Regions from separate parts of the Robertmurraya beringensis genome, predicted to be linked through region 3. Evidence: a T-box and tRNA genes for the amino acid it is inferred to sense, from the RefSeq annotation. Region 3 holds a T-box; the other regions hold tRNA genes.
What was found. The T-box of region 3 lies ahead of ileS (isoleucine--tRNA ligase). A T-box ahead of a tRNA ligase gene usually reads a tRNA of that ligase, here a tRNA-Ile.

Region 1 (2,232 bases), on a different contig from region 3:
GAAAAGGTCACACCCGTTCCCATACCGAACACGGAAGTTAAGCTTTTCAGCGCCGATGGTAGTTGAGGGTTTCCCTCTGTGAGAGTAGGACGTCGCCAGGCGTTAATGGAGGATTAGCTCAGCTGGGAGAGCACCTGCCTTACAAGCAGGGGGTCGGCGGTTCGATCCCGTCATCCTCCACCAAGATTTTTTTCACTAAGTGAAAAATAATCATCCATTAAAAATTCACTCAGTAAAAATATTATTCCTTTTCTCGCCGGCGTAGCTCAATTGGTAGAGCAACTGACTTGTAATCAGTAGGTTGGGGGTTCAAGTCCTCTCACCGGCACCATTTAGTACGAGCCATTAGCTCAGTCGGTAGAGCATCTGACTTTTAATCAGAGGGTCGAAGGTTCGAGTCCTTCATGGCTCACCAAAGTTTTTTGCTTCAGCAAAATAACTTTCCATTAATTAATATTTATGCGGGTGTGGCGGAATTGGCAGACGCACTAGACTTAGGATCTAGCGCCGCAAGGCGTGGGGGTTCGACTCCCTTCACCCGCACTTAAGTTTTTCTCTAGCAAAATAACTTATTATTTGCGGAAGTAGTTCAGTGGTAGAATACAACCTTGCCAAGGTTGGGGTCGCGGGTTCGAATCCCGTCTTCCGCTCCAAGAACTTCTTTTGCCGGGGTGGCGGAACTGGCAGACGCACAGGACTTAAAATCCTGCGGTAGGTGACTACCGTACCGGTTCGATTCCGGTCCTCGGCACCAAGGATTTTTACAAAGTAAAATATCCTTCCATTAAACTATCTTGTTACTTTGAGAGTAAATTAAAATAATGCGCCCGTAGCTCAATTGGATAGAGCGTCTGACTACGGATCAGAAGGTTATGGGTTCGACTCCTTTCGGGCGCGCCATATTAGATTTAAACGGGGAGTAGCTCAGCTTGGTAGAGCACTTGGTTTGGGACCAAGGGGTCGCAGGTTCGAATCCTGTCTTCCCGACCATCTAACTTTATTATGGGGCCTTAGCTCAGCTGGGAGAGCGCCTGCCTTGCACGCAGGAGGTCAGCGGTTCGATCCCGCTAGGCTCCACTTAGATTTTTTCACGAAACGTAGTGTAGTGAAAAAATCTTCATTAAATTAAATTTGGCGGTGTAGCTCAGCTGGCTAGAGCGTACGGTTCATACCCGTGAGGTCGGGGGTTCGATCCCCTCCGCCGCTACCAAAATTACTAAATTAGTTATCCTTGGACCTTTAGCTCAGCTGGTTAGAGCAGACGGCTCATAACCGTCCGGTCGTAGGTTCGAGTCCTACAAGGTCCACCATTTACGATATTTGGAGGTATACCCAAGTCCGGCTGAAGGGATCGGTCTTGAAAACCGACAGGCGGGTCAAACCGCGCGGGGGTTCGAATCCCTCTACCTCCTCCATATAATTTAATATCGTCGCGGGGTGGAGCAGTCTGGTAGCTCGTCGGGCTCATAACCCGAAGGTCGCAGGTTCAAATCCTGTCCCCGCAATTAAAAAGTTATTTTCAAGGAAACTTGAAAAAACTCTGGTCCCGTGGTGTAGCGGTTAACATGCCTGCCTGTCACGCAGGAGATCGCCGGTTCGATCCCGGTCGGGACCGCCATTAAATAATTCAAAGTTGGCTCAGTAGCTCAGTCGGTAGAGCACGATGAATAAGCTACAAAGCAAAACAGCCAGCGTACCGATTGAAAATCGGGACGAAGGACGAAACATAACTTTATCTAGGGTATTATCTTAAGTATGGCTCAGTAGCTCAGTTGGTAGAGCAAAGGACTGAAAATCCTTGTGTCGGCGGTTCGATTCCGTCCTGAGCCACCATTTATTTTCAATATAATTATGGCGATTGTGGCGAAGTGGTTAACGCACCGGATTGTGGTTCCGGCATTCGTGGGTTCAATTCCCATCAGTCGCCCCATAATATTTTTGCGGGTGTAGTTTAATGGTAAAACCTCAGCCTTCCAAGCTGATGTCGTGAGTTCGATTCTCATCACCCGCTCCATTTAAGGGCCTATAGCTCAGCTGGTTAGAGCGCACGCCTGATAAGCGTGAGGTCGATGGTTCGAGTCCATTTAGGCCCACCAGAACTTTTTGCACTACCTAAAAAACTTACCAATATTCCACAGTAGCTCAGTTGGTAGAGCATTCGGCTGTTAACCGAACGGTCACAGGTTCGAGTCCTGTCTGTGGAGCCATATGGGGAAGTACTCAAGAGGCTGA
Region 2 (2,232 bases), on a different contig from region 3:
TAAATGCAACACAGCTTTTTCTTATAATATTATCGCGGGGTGGAGCAGTCTGGTAGCTCGTCGGGCTCATAACCCGAAGGTCGCAGGTTCAAATCCTGTCCCCGCAATCTAAATTTTTCAATTAAATTTGAAAAATTTCTGGTCCCGTGGTGTAGCGGTTAACATGCCTGCCTGTCACGCAGGAGATCGCCGGTTCGATCCCGGTCGGGACCGCCATTTTATATGTATCAGTAGCTCAGTCGGTAGAGCACGATGAATAATCTTCTTAGAATTGCATCCAGCGTACCGATTTGAAAAATCGGGACGAAGGACGAAGCAAAACTGTATCTAGGGTACTATAATAAATATGGCTCAGTAGCTCAGTCGGTAGAGCAAAGGACTGAAAATCCTTGTGTCGGCGGTTCGATTCCGTCCTGAGCCACCATTCATATTAATGTTTCTTATCATTTTTATATGGAGGGGTAGCGAAGTGGCTAAACGCGGCGGACTGTAAATCCGCTCCCTTGGGTTCGGCGGTTCGAATCCGTCCCCCTCCACCATTATGGCGGTTGTGGCGAAGTGGTTAACGCATCGGATTGTGGTTCCGACATTCGTGGGTTCGATTCCCATCAGTCGCCCCATTATTTATAAATTTTTTCATTGGGCTATAGCCAAGCGGTAAGGCAACGGACTTTGACTCCGTCATGCGTTGGTTCGAATCCAGCTAGCCCAGTTATGGCAGCATAGCCAAGTGGTAAGGCAGAGGTCTGCAAAACCTTTATCCCCGGTTCAAATCCGGGTGTTGCCTCCAATTTTATATTTGCGGGTGTAGTTTAATGGTAAAACCTCAGCCTTCCAAGCTGATGTCGTGAGTTCGATTCTCATCACCCGCTCCAAATAGGGGCCTATAGCTCAGCTGGTTAGAGCGCACGCCTGATAAGCGTGAGGTCGATGGTTCGAGTCCATTTAGGCCCACCAGATTTTTTACCCTATTAAAATAATTCTTCAATGTTCCGCAGTAGCTCAGTGGTAGAGCAATCGGCTGTTAACCGATCGGTCGTAGGTTCGAGTCCTACCTGCGGAGCCATTTTTATGTCTATGGGGAAGTACTCAAGAGGCTGAAGAGGCGCCCCTGCTAAGGGTGTAGGTCGGGTAACCGGCGCGAGGGTTCAAATCCCTCCTTCTCCGCCACTATATAGATGCGCCTTTAGCTCAGCTGGATAGAGCATACGCCTTCTAAGCGTACGGTCAGAGGTTCGAATCCTCTAAGGCGCGTAAAAAATAAAAACACAACAAAAACGCTATCAAGCGTTTTTTTGTTGTGTTTTTTTATCTTTTAAGAAAATGTTAACCCTTGGGCTTTTCAGATAAACTTGAAGAGTAGAGGGTGGGAGGCCACTTCCACATAGGAGGTTTTTTGAGTAAGATACAAATAAGAGAAGAATAAAAGGAGTGTACATTTTGATTAAATATAAAAGTCTCCATCACGTAAGTCTTACAGTTACAGATTTGGAAAGAGCAAAAGATTTCTATGGGAATGTATTATGTTTAAATGAAATACCACGTCCAGATTTTGATTTTTCAGGTGCCTGGTATGAAATAGAGGGACAGCAACTCCACTTGATCGTTGATCCTTCTTCACAGACGATTCGTCAGGATAAAAGCTTATCCAGCAGAGAAGGTCACTTTGCTCTGAGAGTAGAGAACTATTATGATGCGCTTACATGGTTAAAACAAAATGAAGTGGAAATTCTTGAAAAACCCTACGGAAAAAGTGGATTTGCACAAATTTTCTGTGCTGACCCAGATGGTAATTTGATTGAACTTAACGTTAATCAAACAGAATTATAAGAGTTGGAATAAAGCTTCAGGAATAATCAGTAAAAACATAATAAATAATATGGTTATGAAAACTTTTATCCTATCGATTTTCATATTCGTTTTACTCGCTTTCACAAGTGAAGTGCAAGCGGAAGAGATGATCTCTGTGAGATTACGAAATTATATTGGAGATACCTCTAAAATACCATTTTACATAAAAGGTAATTATTCAACATTAGATCCAGCATTGGTGTTAAATGAAGGGGATGAATATACAATTTCATTTAAAGATGGCAAAATGTTTCTTATTTGCGGTAAGTCAAAAATGGAAATCGGTAGCCCGTTCATTTTATATCCTGATACTTATGATGAAGAGCACCTAATATACATTGATGGAAGACCTTATATGGGAGCGGTAGAGTTTGATATAGA
Region 3 (2,232 bases):
GTGAATTGGATGACCATTGAAAATCCCTCTTTTGAATGTAAAGAAGACGATGTCTTATCTGTACGAGGATACGGAAGAGCAAAACTATCTTCAATTGATGGGAAAACAAAGAAAGATAAATGGCGAATTGTTGTAGAAAAACATCAATAATTTATAAAAAAATTGCAGGAATTTAAAAGTACTTGTCGAATATCTGTTACAATGAATAGTATATACTATTAAGCAATTGGAGGTGGCTTATAATGCCATTAACACCGTTAGACATACATAACAAGGAATTTACAAAAGGATTCCGTGGTTACGATGAAGATGAAGTAAATGAGTTCCTTGACCAAGTCATTAAGGACTATGAATTGATTATTCGAGAAAAGAAAGAACTTGATGAACGATTAAAGGATATGAATGAGCGTTTAACTCATTTTTCGAATATTGAAGAAACCTTAAATAAATCCATCGTTGTAGCTCAAGAAGCAGCTGAAGAGCTAAAGCGAAATGCTCAAAAAGAAGCTAAGCTAATTATCAGAGAAGCAGAGAAAAATGCGGATCGCATCGTAAATGAGTCCCTTTCTAAAGCTCGTAAAATAGCTCTAGAAATTGAGGATCTGAAAAAGCAATCCAAAGTGTTTAGAACTCGTTTTAAAATGCTTATTGAAGCACAGCTGGATATGCTGAATAACGATGATTGGGATCATCTATTACAATACGAGCTTGATTCAGCAGAATTAAAATCTGCAAATTTAAAAGAAGAAGATTCATTGGCTTGACGAAAAGCAGTTTCTTCGAATATAATTTTTTAATAAGTAAAAATTGCAAGTTGCGATGACAGGGATAGTAGAATTTATCAATGCTTTTTCTAGCGAGTTAACAGTTGGTGAGAGGTTAACAAAAGCGATAAGTTTGAATATCACCCTTGAGTACCAAGCTGAACGACCACAAGGAATAGTAAGCTTTGGCGTTTAAATTCACGTTACGAATTTTTGAGCGGATAGGTTATTTGCCTATCTACTAGGGTGGTACCGCGGGAATATAAGCCTTCTCGTCCCTTTTTGGGATGAGAGGGCTTTTTTGTATTTACTTTTACTAAAACGGGTAACAATGAAGCTAGAAGAGGAAGATTTAGGAGGAAGTTTACAAATGGATTATAAAGATACGTTATTGATGCCTCAGACGGAATTCCCGATGCGAGGGAATTTGCCAAAGCGTGAACCAGATATTCAAGAAAAATGGAACCAAATGGATATTTATTCTAGAGTTCAAGATCGTACGAAGGATCGTCCGATGTTTGTTCTTCACGATGGGCCACCGTACGCAAACGGAGATATACACATGGGGCATGCATTAAATAAAATCCTTAAGGACTTTATTGTGCGTTATAAGTCAATGAGTGGATACAACGTACCATATGTACCCGGTTGGGATACACACGGGCTGCCAATCGAGCAAGCTTTAACAAATAAAGGTGTTAAGCGTAAGGAACTTACAGTTGCAGAGTTTCGTAAGCTTTGTGAAGAGTATGCTTTAGGTCAAATTGATTCCCAACGTACTCAATTTAAGCGTTTAGGTGTTCGTGGAGATTGGGAGAATCCTTATATCACTCTTGATCCAGCATATGAAGCACAGCAAATCAAGGTTTTCGGAGAAATGGCAAAGAAAGGCTATATTTATAAAGGTTTGAAGCCTGTATACTGGTCACCTTCTAGTGAATCGGCTCTAGCAGAAGCTGAAATTGAGTATCAGGACAAAAAGTCAGCTTCTATTTATGTTGGTTTCCCTGTCCAAGACGGTAAGGGTGTACTTGATACGGATACGGAGATTGTTATTTGGACAACAACCCCATGGACCATTCCAGCTAATCTTGGAATTTCTGTTCATCCAACTTTAAATTATGTTGTTGCTCAGGTGAATAATAAAAAGTACCTTGTGGCTGAAGAGCTTTTAGAAGCAGTAACAAACGAAATTGGTTGGGAAGAAGTAACGGTAGTAAAGACGGTGAAAGGCCAAGAGCTAGAACATATTTTAGCGAAGCATCCGTTATATGAACGCACATCTTTAGTCATGCTTGGCGAACATGTCACAACAGACGCAGGTACGGGGTGTGTTCATACGGCTCCAGGACACGGGGAAGACGATTTCTACGTAGGTCAAAAATACGGTTTAGACGTTCTTTGTCCGGTTGATGATAAAGGAGTTATGACGAAGGAAGCCGTTGGTTTCGAAGGACTTTTCTATGAT

Region 1: it has a tRNA-Ile gene. The T-box ahead of ileS (isoleucine--tRNA ligase) is inferred to sense a tRNA for this amino acid. The anticodon was not compared.
Region 2: it has a tRNA-Ile gene. The T-box ahead of ileS (isoleucine--tRNA ligase) is inferred to sense a tRNA for this amino acid. The anticodon was not compared.

Annotation. Positions count from the first base shown of each region.
Region 1 covers NZ_JBHLUU010000009.1:205-2,436, forward strand. Annotated here, with positions in the region: rRNA gene rrf (5S ribosomal RNA) at 1-101, shown strand, start outside; tRNA gene ACFFHF_RS01150 (tRNA-Val) at 108-183, shown strand; tRNA gene ACFFHF_RS01155 (tRNA-Thr) at 256-331, shown strand; tRNA gene ACFFHF_RS01160 (tRNA-Lys) at 340-415, shown strand; tRNA gene ACFFHF_RS01165 (tRNA-Leu) at 462-543, shown strand; tRNA gene ACFFHF_RS01170 (tRNA-Gly) at 579-653, shown strand; tRNA gene ACFFHF_RS01175 (tRNA-Leu) at 666-754, shown strand; tRNA gene ACFFHF_RS01180 (tRNA-Arg) at 824-900, shown strand; tRNA gene ACFFHF_RS01185 (tRNA-Pro) at 914-990, shown strand; tRNA gene ACFFHF_RS01190 (tRNA-Ala) at 1,005-1,077, shown strand; tRNA gene ACFFHF_RS01195 (tRNA-Met) at 1,134-1,210, shown strand; tRNA gene ACFFHF_RS01200 (tRNA-Ile) at 1,234-1,310, shown strand; tRNA gene ACFFHF_RS01205 (tRNA-Ser) at 1,323-1,415, shown strand; tRNA gene ACFFHF_RS01210 (tRNA-Met) at 1,432-1,505, shown strand; tRNA gene ACFFHF_RS01215 (tRNA-Asp) at 1,543-1,618, shown strand; tRNA gene ACFFHF_RS01220 (tRNA-Phe) at 1,758-1,833, shown strand; tRNA gene ACFFHF_RS01225 (tRNA-His) at 1,855-1,930, shown strand; tRNA gene ACFFHF_RS01230 (tRNA-Gly) at 1,941-2,014, shown strand; tRNA gene ACFFHF_RS01235 (tRNA-Ile) at 2,020-2,096, shown strand; tRNA gene ACFFHF_RS01240 (tRNA-Asn) at 2,132-2,207, shown strand; tRNA gene ACFFHF_RS01245 (tRNA-Ser) at 2,211-2,232, shown strand, end outside.
Region 2 covers NZ_JBHLUU010000017.1:51,068-53,299, reverse strand. Annotated here, with positions in the region: tRNA gene ACFFHF_RS06315 (tRNA-Met) at 34-107, shown strand; tRNA gene ACFFHF_RS06310 (tRNA-Asp) at 141-216, shown strand; tRNA gene ACFFHF_RS06305 (tRNA-Phe) at 349-424, shown strand; tRNA gene ACFFHF_RS06300 (tRNA-Tyr) at 456-539, shown strand; tRNA gene ACFFHF_RS06295 (tRNA-His) at 545-620, shown strand; tRNA gene ACFFHF_RS06290 (tRNA-Gln) at 641-712, shown strand; tRNA gene ACFFHF_RS06285 (tRNA-Cys) at 717-790, shown strand; tRNA gene ACFFHF_RS06280 (tRNA-Gly) at 802-875, shown strand; tRNA gene ACFFHF_RS06275 (tRNA-Ile) at 881-957, shown strand; tRNA gene ACFFHF_RS06270 (tRNA-Asn) at 992-1,066, shown strand; tRNA gene ACFFHF_RS06265 (tRNA-Ser) at 1,080-1,170, shown strand; tRNA gene ACFFHF_RS06260 (tRNA-Arg) at 1,181-1,254, shown strand; gene ACFFHF_RS06255 (VOC family protein) at 1,441-1,830, shown strand; gene ACFFHF_RS06250 (SpoIID/LytB domain-containing protein) at 1,799-2,232, shown strand, end outside.
Region 3 covers NZ_JBHLUU010000016.1:299,193-301,424, reverse strand. Annotated here, with positions in the region: gene ACFFHF_RS05785 (YlmH family RNA-binding protein) at 1-150, shown strand, start outside; gene ACFFHF_RS05780 (DivIVA domain-containing protein) at 243-764, shown strand; T-box leader at 811-1,047, shown strand; gene ileS (isoleucine--tRNA ligase) at 1,135-2,232, shown strand, end outside.